4 regions of the Paenibacillus sp. OAS669 genome follow, and region 2 is predicted to be linked to each of the others. Evidence: predicted binding sites of a transcription regulator. Region 2 holds the regulator's gene; each other region holds the start of a gene.

Region 1 (3,138 bases), on a different contig from region 2:
GGCGGTATATGGCAAAGAAGACGAGCAGGCTTGCCAGAATCGTTGGGGCGCTCCAGCCGATAGCGAAGCCGCGCAGAACTTCCATTGCCTGGCTGTCCTTGGCTTTATTGGCGTAGTAGGTCAGAAACGCCGCAGAAATAAACAGAATACTGACCAGCGACAGCACCACGACGGACCAGGCGTAGGGACTGGTGAACAGCTTGCCGTACAGAAGGTTGACCTGTCCGTCCTGCTCCTGAATAAATCCTCCTTCCGAGAGGGTCAGCACGATGGACAATGCCGCCGGAATGAACAGGCCGCTAGCGCCATACAGCAGCAAATAGATGCTGTTATCTTTAGCTCCGTAAGTGCTGAACGCGTAATAGGAGCCGCGAATGGCAAGCAGGATGATCGCAATGCTGCCGGGCAGCAGCAGGGCGGTTCCCAGGTAATAGGCCGTATCAGGGAAAAAGCCGACTATTCCGACCATAAAGAAGATGAGGAATACGTTCGTAACCTCCCACACGGGGGACAAATACCTCTCGATGATGCCATGCACGAGATGCTTTCTTCCCGTTATCATGCTGTAATAGCTGAAAAATCCGGCGCCGAAGTCAATTGAGGCGACGATCAAATATCCATAAAGGAAGATCCAAAGTACCGTAATGCCGATAATTTCGATATTCATCTCATTTCGCCCCCCTCCAGGCCTCGTCCGGCCAATTCCTTCTCTGCTGAGTTGCTCCTGAACATTTTGCGAAGCACAGCCCATACCGTAACTCCCAATACCAGGTACAATAGGGCGAACAGCAGCAGCATCCAATCCACATTCGCGGATGTGGTGGCTCCGTGCACGGTTTTCATATAACCGCGGAGAATCCAGGGCTGCCGTCCGACCTCGGCCAATATCCAGCCGCATTCGATGGCAAGCATAGCCAGAGGTCCAGAAGCCACAATACAGCGCAGCAGCCAGCGGGGCAGCTCGCCCCCCTTCGCACGGCGGGCTCTTCGGGCGAACAGGATGTACGCCAGGCACAGCACGATCAGGAGGCTGCCGATGGCCACCATCATATCAAACAAGTAATGAATATAGAGCGGAGGCCGCTCATCCGGAGGAATGTCGTTCAATCCGGTTACAACGGCATTCGGCTTGCCGAAGGCAAGAATGCTCAAGGCGAATGGAAGCTTAAGCCCATAACGGACTTCATGGTTTTCATCGAGAATTCCGCCGAGGACCAGCGGAGCCCGAGCAGTTGTCTCGAAGTGCCATTCCGCGGCGGCAAGCTTCTCCGGCTGATATTCGGCAAGGAACTTGCCGGACATATCCCCGATGACGGCCGTCAGCACGGAGAACACTAGTCCGGCGAGCATCGTCAGCTTCAATGCTTTGGTGTAATAAGCATGTCTTTTCCTTGCAAGCAGCGATACAGCGGCGATGGCCGCCAGCAAAAACGCGCTGGTCATATAGGCGGAGGACAGTACGTGAGCGGTTTTGCTAGGCGTTGCCGGGTTAAACATAGCGACCAGAGGGTCGATATCGATGATGGTTCGCCCCTCCAGCTTGAAGCCTTGAGGCGTATTCATAAAGGCGTTCACCACAGTAATAAAAAAAGCGGATAACGAGGATCCGATAATGACCGGGATGACGATGGAGAAGTGGGTCCACGGATTGCGGAAACGATCCCAAGTATATAAATAAATGCCCAGAAAAATAGCTTCAAAGAAAAAGGCGAAGGTCTCCATGAACAGCGGCAGGGCGATAGCTTGACCGGCAATCTGCATGAAGCTCGGCCATAGCAAATTCAGCTGCATCCCTATGCAAGTTCCGGTGACTACCCCTACGGCGACGGAGATGACGAAGCCGCGTGCCCAACGGCGGGCCAACAGTTGATAGTGAGGGTCCTTCAGCTTGATTCCAAGAAACTCCGCAATGGCAATCATCACGGGAACGCCCACCCCGATCGTGGCGAACAGGATGTGAAAGCCCAAGGTAAGCCCTGTCAATATGCGACTGTACACCGCAGGATCGTAGGACATCATTATCAGCTCCTTATGTCATTAGGCAGGATATGGATTATTGTTATCCATTTCCTCCAATGTTAGTATAAGTATATGAATGTGATTTAATTCACATGGAATGAGGGAATGGTGCTGACGTTGACAGACGCTCTGAACGCTGATATGTTGAACGAAAAGCAGGGCGGCGGTAAGCTTGGGAAAGTGGGGCTTGTAATGCTCATAAGATGGGAGCGGGTATATGGGCAGGTCCGCCTTTTGGCTCTCTATGACTTCAACCATGGCTATGATTGCTGAAGGTAGTCATACATCATTTGAAACCGGATACATCCCCTAGAGGAGTACGGTCAATGTTCATCGATTATTCATTATGTCATGAGTAAGGAGAAGCGATTGTGTATAAAGTGCTGTTGGTAGATGACGAAATGTATGTAAGGAAGGGCTTGATGAGTTTAATCGATTGGGAGCAGCTGGGCTATGTTATCGCCGGGGAGGCGGAGAATGGCCAAGAGGCTCTTGAGCTTATAAAGGAGCTGGAGCCGGACCTGGTCATCATAGATATCCGTATGCCGGTTCTTGACGGTTTGGACGTGATAAGGACTGTGGCGGAGCAGGAGGGGAGTCAGCCCAGCTTCATTATTATAAGCGGCTACCACGATTTCAAGTATGCACAGCAAGCGCTTCGCTACGGCGTTGTCGATTACATATTGAAGCCGATTGACGAAGAGGAGCTCCAGGGCACTCTGCTTAAGCTATGCGATACGATCAACATGAAGAAGCTGACCCGGATAAGCAAGGGCAGGCGTGTAGGAGGATCGGTGCTGGAGCTGCTAATCCAGGGACAAGTGAAGCAGGAGGACGAACCGGAGCTGCTATCGGCCCTCCGTATGGAGGGGGCTGCCCGATTCTGCTGCGCTCTCATTGAGCTGCGCTTGAAAGGGGATACATTACCGGCACCCCGACAGGAGCACGTTATAGATTGCATTCTTCAAGTGTTCAACGTGCCCGGTATGTCCGTTGACCGAATTCCTCTGATACAGCATGCTGACGGTAAATACAGCCTCCTCATCCACTACGCGTGGCTGGAGAGCTTTGACCAGAGACTGGAGATCAGCCTTCGAGCCTTGCAGGGAAGTTTAACGA
Region 2 (3,138 bases):
AAAAGTGAGCGTCAAAGATCGAGTTCATGACCTGCAGAAGTGCTTGTTGAAGGAGTCTATCCATTACGGTCGGGATACCAAGTAGCCGTACTCCGCCTCCGGGTTTGGGGATTTCCACCCGTTTGACAGGCATAGGTTTGTAGGTTCCCGCGAGAAGTTCGGCTTTCACCGTCTCCCAGTGCGTCTTCAGGTAAGCTTGTAGCTCCGTTACCGTTACTCCGTCCACCCCGGGTGCTCCTCCATTTTGGACCACTCGCTTGTAGGCGAGCAAAAGGTTTTCCCTTTCGAGCATCCGCTCCAACAAGTCGTTACGGACTTCGCGAGAGGAAGGGACGATTTGTGCCGACGAAGAACTCGGCGCTCCGGCATACCCTGACGGCTTCACCGCTTCTCTTTGCCGCAAGCTCTCTTGCGAGATATTCTGCTGTCGTTGCTCTTCATGCGAACGCATCGGTTTCCTCTCTCCTTTCGGTTCGGCCCTTCCGGTTTCCGACGTCCCGTACTTCCGTACTATGGCCTCTGCTGACTCCTGCGGATTCAGCGCGGCCTTACAGCCGCGGTTACGAAGTAACTTCGCGTGTTCCGCAGGTCTCCCCAGATAAGAACGTCATCTTTCCGCCCGCGCTCGCCCAAGTTTACGGCTGTAGCCTTTGGCAGCTTTGGATTTTGTCATGGTATGGTGACTCATCCGACTGCAACCGCCTCAAATTGGATTCGTGTACCTCAAGCCGTGCGTTTGCCTCCAGCTTCCTTCAGATTCCGCCTCACGGCGGACACCCTTGCTCTTGGCTAATGGTAGGCGCTTGCCAGCCCCCATTCCGGACTTTCACCGTAGAGATGACGCCCATGCTGGGCGTACATAGCAAAAAAGCCTACAGATTTGTAGGCTTCTTTATATTATCGGCAGCGTCGCGTTTATTCAATCCAAATAATAGGCTAAGCTTTGCAGCTCGGTTGTAAAATCCGCATGATGAACCCGAATTTCATTGGGTACCTTGATGATCATTGGCGCAAAATTCAGTATCGCTTCTACCCCGGCCTCAACGAACTGATTAGCCACATTTTGCGCTTCCGCCGCAGGTACGGTAATGATCCCGATACGAACATGAAGCGATTGGATCGTTTCCTTCAGCTCGTTCATCGGCTTGACCTTCAGATTGTTGATGGATTCGCCTACTTTAGTCTCGGAAGCGTCGAACACAGCGACAATTTTCATATTGTCCTTTAAATAAGCATTGTAATTGCACAACGCCCGGCCCAAGTTCCCCGCTCCGACCAAAGCAACCGGAATCACCTTATCCAGCTTTAAAATTTGACGTATTTTTTCGATCAAATAAGCGACATCGTAGCCGATTCCTTTTTTGCCGAACTCGCCGAAATAAGCTAAATCCTTGCGGATTTGCGCAGGATTCAAGTCAAGCTTCTGACCCAAATCCTGCGAGGATACCGTATGGACACTCTTCTTGCTCAATTCATTAAGAAACCGTAAATAAATAGGCAGTCTTCTTACCACTGCTTCGGATATTTTTAATGTTTTCATGCACCGTTTTCCCCCATCCACTGCTTAATTCTTGATACCAATTGTTTGGTTGGCATGTGTTCGATTTTGGGGCCGGGCAGCGAGTACAAAAAGTACTTCCCATAAGTCGTATCAATGACGCGAGTGTCATAAATGATAACAATGCCTTTGTCCTTGGCCGTCCGCACCAATCTTCCGAAGCCTTGCTTGAATCGGATCACCGCCTGCGGAACCGACAGCTTCATGAAAGCATTCTGATTCAGCTTTTTTAAATTTTCCGTTTTGGCTTCCACCAAGGGATGGTTAGGCGGCTGGAACGGCAGCCGGACGATAGCCAGACACGTAAGAGCATCTCCAGGTATATCTACTCCTTCCCAGAAGCTGCTCGTTCCCAACAAGACGCTTGCGGGATTATTCTGGAATAATCGCGTCAATTTGCTGCGATTACTGCTGTCGACACCCTGTCCCAATACTTGAATCCCGAACGGGCTCAGAACGTCCTTTAAAGCCGCGTGAGCAAGCTTCAGCATTCTATTGGACGTAAATAATACGAGCATCCTTCCCTTGGTCTCGAGAGCTACTTCAGCCAGAGATTGGGTCAAATGATCGACAAATTGCTTCTCCCCAGAATTTCCCCGAATACTAGGGAAATCTCTCGGTATCGCTACCAGCGCCTGCTGGCGGTAATTGAACGGAGACGGGAGCTGTACCGTCTTCAGCTTGCCGTCGGTGTCTTTGATATCCAGTCCCAGCTGCTCGGCGGTATAATCGAAGGATTTGCCCACAGACAGAGTGGCTGACGTCATAATGACGCTATCCTTTACGTCGAAAAATTGCTGCTGCAGCATCGGGCTGACATCGATCGGTACGCATACCAGCTGCAGCGATTTGCTCTTATTGAATTGCCCCGCTTCCAGCCAATAAACATAATTGTCATCAGGCATCGTCATGAAGAAATGCAGATTATCGCGTTGACGATACAGCTCCTTGACAGCCCCGGAGATATCGGTAACTGTGCCTTGCAGATCAAGCTCCTCTTGCATTTCCTTCATTTCGGAGAGGAGCTTATCCAGCTTTTTCAACACCTCTGTCGCATTGAGATAAATGTTATCCTCGTGAACAAGCAGCTTGTCCCATGCCGCCGGCGTTTCCCCTTTTTTGATCCGGTAGACAAGCTGCCCTCCTTCCGTCTGGGAAGGATCGGAACGAACCGCCAGTAATTGGTACAGCAGCTCAGAGAGCTCATCCCAATCTTCCTTGATCTTCACCAGCTTGGGAGTGATGGCGTCGATGGTTTCGCACCAGGACTGCGCTTTCTCCGAAGGCTCCCTTTGCAGACGTGCATGCAGCGACGATAACTGTCCGCTTCGCCCGTCCTTATATAACCACCATAGAGTATTCAGGAAAGACCCGTAAAAAAGCTCAATCCCAAGATGCTTGCTGGCTACTTCTTCAAAGTGATGCGCTTCATCGATGACAAGGTGTTTATAACTAGGTAAGAGGCGGTTCTCCGCCTTGGTATCTGTAAATAGCATCGAGTGGTTTGTTATAATAACATCGGCGGTGTTGGCTTCATGCTTCGCACGATGATAAAAGCATTTGCGAAACCAAGGACATGC
Region 3 (3,138 bases), on a different contig from region 2:
CAAACACTTTAGAAATAGAGACTACCGATAGCACCGGTATCGCAGACATTCCCGCCCCTTGAACCATCCGGCCAAACACCAATAACGGAAGGCTCGGAGCCAGGGCACAAATCAAACTTCCAAGCGCCAGTACGGAAGCGGCAAAAGCAAACAGCTTCCTCAGTTCAAAAAAATCCGACATTCGGCCATAAAGCGGAATTCCAATGGCAAGTAAAAGTGTAATTCCGCTTACTACCCAGCTTACTTGTGCCTTCGCAGCATGTAAAGAATCGCCGATGAGGCCAAGAACAGGATTCACCATATCCACCGTGATTGCAGCCAAAAGAGAGGATAAGATAAGGACCATTATGAACCCTTTTACGGATGCTCGATTGTGTGCAAGGTTATTTGGTTTTGCTTTCATTTTGGACAGCCTCCTAAAATCATTAGTATTGTTTATTTTAGGAGGCTTGATCGTCTGCTTTCTTAACCACGCTTGCTCACCCTTTCTACGCGGTATAAAGAATATCCGTGAAAACAAAAAAGACGCCGCAGCAGCACCGGCGCCGACCCATTCATTCATTTAGGAACATTTATATTCGCTAATGACGCATGAAGGCAAAAAAAGTCCGGTAGCTATCTTCTTCTAAACCATGTATAGCTAAAAAAGGGCAGACGTATCCCGTTGCATGAAAATCTCCTGAAACTTTTACACTTTTCCCCAACGCATCGCACGTGAAGATAGTTTCCATCGCTTTTTGCCTCCTTTCGGTGTTATTCATATAAGATTATAGTTCAGACCACATGAAGGGGCAATAATATTTCCCTTCTATTTCACTCGCTTCTCCGCTTTAGTACCGCATCCGACATCCTTTCAAGCAATCGCCTTATCTCCTCAGCCGTTTCCGCATCCGTCCATTCGCCCAACTCATTGATCTTTTTGGATACGAGAGGGATGGACAGCTGTCCTCCTTCGAACAGGTGAGCGGTAATCATACCTAGAGTCAGCATCAGGGAAGCATGAGCCACCTTCCCTCCGGTCGCTAGCGGGGAAGCGCTTATGACGGCCGTCGGTTTATTCACCAGCTCTCCCGACGAGACCAGCCAATCCAAGGCGTTCTTCAGAACGCCGGGCACTCCATTCGCATATTCCGGCGTACAGATCATCACTCCATCTGCCGCTTGCAGCGTCTTTCGCCATACGGCTACCGGAGCCGGTGGAGCCTCTCCATCCAAGTCGGGATTAAAATGCGGGAGATCCCCTATCCCCTCAAAGCTAACCAGCTCCATCCCCTCCGGCGCCAAAGCCGCTGCGGCCTGCAGCACCCTTGTATTGGAGGATACCTTGCGCAAGCTGCCGGAAATCGTTACGATTCTCATTCTGCTCCTCCTCCTTTTCGTTATGATACGATTATAACCTACCGGAGTAAGGAAAGCCTTATAAACCCTGGTACTTCTTGGATGTTACGGCCATGATGATGGAAATAATACATTCCCAGGCATCTTGTGATAAATATCACATATAATTATTCGAGCTCCAGCTACAATAAAGCCATCCAATATATCCCACAGCGAACGGTTTTACATTGAGGAGGTTATTCTATGAGCAAGCACGAAATCGTAATACCCGAAAATCCCGTTTCCCATTTTTTATTCAGCAGCACCCGGGCAGGTTTGATTTGGTTAATCATTCGCCTCTATGTCGGCTACACTTGGGTTACATCCGGGTGGGGAAAAATAACGAATCCTGCATGGACCGGCGATAAGGCGGGAACCGCTTTGACAGGGTTCATCAAGGGGGCATTAGCCAAAGCCGAGGCCGGCAAGGATGTTACCGGCTGGTATGCGGGCTTTCTGGAGCACTTCGTACTGCCAAATGCCAAGGTGTTCGGATTCGTTGTCGCCTTCGGCGAGCTGCTCGTAGGACTCGGATTGATCCTGGGTCTGTTAACCGGCATCGCGGCCTTCTTCGGCGGCGTTATGAACGCCAGCTTCTTATTCGCCGGAACCTTGAGCACGAACCCGATTTTATTTATTTTGGCCACATGGCTGGTGCTGGCATGGAAAAATGCAGGATGGTACGGGCTGGACCGCTGGGCGCTGCCTTTCCTCGGTACGCCTTGGGGACGCAAAGCATCGACCGAAGGCTTCAAGTCCGCCCCGCCGCTATAAACGCAAGCTTTTCAATCATGAAAAATCAGCAGCAGAAGGAACAACCCGTCCGTCGGTAACCCGCGGGCGGTTTTTTTTGCTTCCTTTCCTTCCGCGCATCCAGGTACGAACCATCCCCTCTACTTGAACTATCAATCTATGATACACTGAATAAATAGATGACAAGTAAGCGGTAAGGAGATAAAGCAATGAAACTGGTATCCTGGAACGTCAATGGTTTACGTGCTTGTGTTAACAAAGGTTTTTACGATTATTTCAAGGAATGCGGAGCCGATATATTCTGTGTTCAGGAGACGAAGCTGCAGGAAGGACAAATTAGCCTGGAGCTGGGAGATTCCTACTATCAATATTGGAATTACGCCGTTAAGAAGGGATACTCCGGCACCGCCGTCTTTACCAAGATAGAGCCGCTTTCCGTGCGATACGGCATCGAAGAGGACCAAGAAGAAGAGGGCAGGATTCTCACGCTGGAATTCGAATCATTTTATCTAGTCAATGTGTATACTCCCAATGCCCGTCGCGACCTGTCCCGGTTGGCGTACAGACTGGAGTGGGAGGAAAGGTTCCGCGCCTACCTTCAACAGCTGGACGAACAGAAGCCTGTTATCGTTTGCGGGGACCTGAATGTGGCGCATCAGGAAATAGACCTGAAAAATCCGAAGTCCAATCAAAACAATTCCGGCTTCACTCCAGAGGAACGGGAGAAAATGACGCAGCTTCTGGAGGCGGGATTTCTCGATACGTTCCGGCATTTCTACCCTGACCAGACAGATGTCTACAGCTGGTGGTCCTTCATGCCCAAGGTAAGGGAGCGGAATATCGGATGGCGCATTGATTATTTTCTGGCTTCCTCCCGACTCGCTCCCTTCTTGCTGGATGCGCAAATAGATACGGAAATCTTCGGCAGCGATCACTGTCCCGTGATTCTTACGATGTCTGACGAGATTAGCGGCTAAAAAGATTTGCGGCCAATATCTTGATAGATAA
Region 4 (3,138 bases), on a different contig from region 2:
AGGCCAGCCCCTATCTATGAAGCAGGATGAAATATTACCTTCCTTAAAAACTTACACCTTTAACGATTGCAGCATCATTATGGTGGACGGCGAAATCGAGTACGTGGTGGTGCCGGCGTCAACGGGGAAGCTGGATATCGATGGGGACCAAGTTCCGATGGATATCGATAAGCTTAAGGTTAAGCTGGGTCAGCCCTATTTTGTCAGCGAGGACGGTATCGTCTATAAGGATGGAAGCCATGTCTTAAAAATCTACACCGATGTAGTCAGCGGCAAGGTAACTTCGGTTCACTATTTTCAAGAAGCCGTTCAGTAGATGCAAGAGCTTAACCCCTGTTTCCGCATAGGAACAGGGGTATTTCTTATATGAAACGTTCTTGGCCTCCCATTTGGAAGTCACCAGAGTCCATGCCTTTGAATATGTCTATAGTAGAGTCATGCATTTGTGATGAATACCCTGAACAATCGGCTTGGCGAAGGGGACCTTTCTATGGAATTATGGAAAGCAATGGAACTGGATGATACGGAACAGCTTGTCCTATGTCAGGATAAGGGCAGCGGCTTGAAGGCGATTATAGCAATACACAATACCCGTCTGGGACCTGCACTCGGGGGGTGCCGCATATGGGACTATACCTCGGAGGAGGAGGCTATTCGGGACGCGCTTCGTTTGGCAAAGGGGATGACGTACAAATGTGCCGTTTCGGGCCTCCCCTATGGAGGCGGCAAGGCCGTCATTATGGGCAAACCCGACCCGGCAAGGCGGGAGGCAGTCTTTCGCTCGCTCGGCCGCTTCATTGAAACGATGCAGGGGAGATATATTACCGGCATCGATCTGGGGACGACGGTTCAAGATATGGATGCCGTCAGGCACGAGACCGGTTATGTAACGGATACGACGGGGTCCTTATGTGCAACAGGGGAATTCACAGCGGAGATGACGGCATATGGGGTTTATTTGGGGATACGGGTTGCCCTGAAGGAAGTGTACGGAACCGATGATTTGAACCGCATCACGGTGGTGGTGCAAGGCCTGGGCAAGGTCGGCACCTTCTTATGCCGATACCTGAACGACGCAGGCGCCAGATTGATCGTGGCGGATGTGGACGAACGGCGAGTCCTCTTCGCGATGAAGCAATTTGGCGCGAGCGCCGTCATGCCGGATCAAATATACGCCGCCGCGTGCGATGTGTTTTCCCCTTGTGCGCTCGGGGGGATCTTGAACGATACGACGCTAGGACAGCTTCGCTGCCGTATCGTAGCGGGCGCCGCAAACAATCAGCTCGCCGAACCGAGACATGGGGTGCTGCTGAACGGGGCAGGGATTCTTTATGCTCCCGACTATGTGATTAATGCAGGCGGAATCATTGTTACCGCGGCTGAGCTGAACGGCTGCAACGGGGCTCAAGCCAAACAGCAGGTGGAACGCATCTCGGCCAATGCAGCCGGCGTGTTCCAATCAGCCCGGACAGAGGGGATTGCCGCATCTCTTGCGGCCGATAGACTGGCCGAGCAGCGGCTTGTCAATGCAGCGCCTTAAATAATAGATAAGAGCCGCCGTTTGTTTCGTCCAAAGGATGAGCATGAACGGCGTTTTAACATTTTGCAGGGGTATTTGTTTCATTTTCGGACTAATTCGCAGGCTAGTCTAAAAAAAGGATGATAACATGCCATAAATAGGTCACAAATCCGTAAAATAGCTTAATTTGTTCGCAGAATGTTCACAAATGTCGAAAATTGCTTTTTTCTATTTGACGAAGTAGGAGTATAATAGGAACTACATAGGATTCCGTTCGCACCTGTTCTATCGCAAGGAAAAAGTTAAATGATGGACTTCTGCCTTACTTGTGAAAAAAGTTACAACTAACAATTAGTCTGAAATCCAATTTTCATAAATCTCCTTGAGACGGAAAAGCTATAATGAATGAACAGGGATGCAAACACTGGCGGTTTTCTATCTCAATGCAAAGGAGGACGTTTACTTATGTCAGAAGCAACACAAACGATTTCACGTGAATCTGCGGATGTTCTTGACCAATTGATGAAGCCTGAGGTGCAGCAATCTCTAACCGTCCTGGTAGAGAACCTGCCTAAGCTGGCTGAATTGGTTACTATCCTGACCAAAACCTACGACGTGGTACAAAACGTAGTGACGGACCAAGTGCTGATCGAGGATATCAAGGGTGGTATGGAAGAATTCGTAAAACCGATTCAAGATGGTGCTAAAAGTATTGCATCGGCTGCTATCGAGGCTAATGATCGTGTAGCGACAGCGCAAACCACTTCTGTCGGTCTGTTCGGCATCTTGAGAATGCTGAAAGATCCGCAAGTGCAAAAAATGCTGCAGCTTTCCCAAGCTTTCCTGGATGTTATGGCTGAGCGCCGTGAACAAAAGGAACAGCGTTAATCCATTGGATTTACCATAGAACGGAGGATAAGTATGTCGAAGCAAATTTTAATTTTGGGCGGCGGTTACGGCGGATTGTTGACTGCGCTGACTGCACGCAAATATATGACAGCAGAAGAAGCAACCATTACTCTTGTGAATCGTTTTCCGACTCACCAAATCATTACCGAGCTTCATAGATTGGCTGCAGGTAACCTGTCCGAGCAGGCTGTAGCTCTTCCTTTGGAAAAGCTGCTTCGCGGTAAAGACGTAAATCTGCGCATTGACACTGTTGAGAAAATCAGCCCGGACGAGAAAAAGGTTCTTATGGCCAGCGGCAAAACGTATGAGTATGACGTTCTTGTCATTGCATTGGGCAGTGAAACGGCATTCTTCGGAATCCCAGGTTTGCAAGAAAACAGCTTCGTTCTGAAATCGGCGGCTGACGCTAACCGCTTGCGTGCGCATGTGGAAGAGCGCATCGATGCTTACGCGAAAACCAAGAACAAAGCGGACGCAACGTTCGTTATCGGCGGCGGCGGTCTTACCGGTGTCGAGCTTGTCGGCGAATTCGCGGATATGCTTCCTGGCCTGTGCCGTAAAAAAGGGATCGATTTCAACGAAATTTCCTTGTACTGCGTAGAAGCGGGTCCTTCCATTCTGGCAGGCTTTGCTCCTGAATTGGTTGAGCGCGCTCAAACCAGCTTGGAAAAACGCGGCGTTCAGTTCTTGACCGGCGTACCTATTACGGA

What was found. The regulator Rex, encoded in region 2, represses fermentation and respiration genes when NADH is low (regulators of the CRP and FNR family bind a similar motif). The targets are predictions, from matches to a motif close to TTGTGAAATATTTCACAA.
Region 1: a site for Rex is predicted at 2,096-2,113, ahead of GGC63_RS03585 (cytochrome ubiquinol oxidase subunit I). Genes of this name have one in related genera too.
Region 3: a site for Rex is predicted at 1,484-1,501, ahead of GGC63_RS14615 (DoxX family membrane protein). Genes of this name have one in related genera too.
Region 4: a site for Rex is predicted at 1,846-1,863, ahead of GGC63_RS27650 (DUF1641 domain-containing protein). Genes of this name have one in related genera too.

Annotation. Positions count from the first base shown of each region.
Region 1 is NZ_JADBDR010000001.1:903,027-906,164, reverse strand. It holds gene GGC63_RS03590 (cytochrome d ubiquinol oxidase subunit II) at 1-667, opposite strand, end outside; gene GGC63_RS03585 (cytochrome ubiquinol oxidase subunit I) at 664-2,019, opposite strand; gene GGC63_RS03580 (response regulator) at 2,391-3,138, shown strand, end outside.
Region 2 is NZ_JADBDR010000015.1:7,262-10,399, forward strand. It holds gene ltrA (group II intron reverse transcriptase/maturase) at 1-451, opposite strand, end outside; gene GGC63_RS26200 (redox-sensing transcriptional repressor Rex) at 920-1,540, opposite strand; gene dinG (ATP-dependent DNA helicase DinG) at 1,537-3,138, opposite strand, start outside.
Region 3 is NZ_JADBDR010000006.1:34,474-37,611, forward strand. It holds gene GGC63_RS14600 (MFS transporter) at 1-403, opposite strand, end outside; gene GGC63_RS14605 (hypothetical protein) at 582-731, opposite strand; gene GGC63_RS14610 (NADPH-dependent FMN reductase) at 814-1,359, opposite strand; gene GGC63_RS14615 (DoxX family membrane protein) at 1,582-2,151, shown strand; gene GGC63_RS14620 (exodeoxyribonuclease III) at 2,340-3,107, shown strand.
Region 4 is NZ_JADBDR010000016.1:92,944-96,081, reverse strand. It holds gene GGC63_RS27660 (hypothetical protein) at 1-316, shown strand, start outside; gene GGC63_RS27655 (Leu/Phe/Val dehydrogenase) at 491-1,540, shown strand; gene GGC63_RS27650 (DUF1641 domain-containing protein) at 1,985-2,407, shown strand; gene GGC63_RS27645 (NAD(P)/FAD-dependent oxidoreductase) at 2,441-3,138, shown strand, end outside.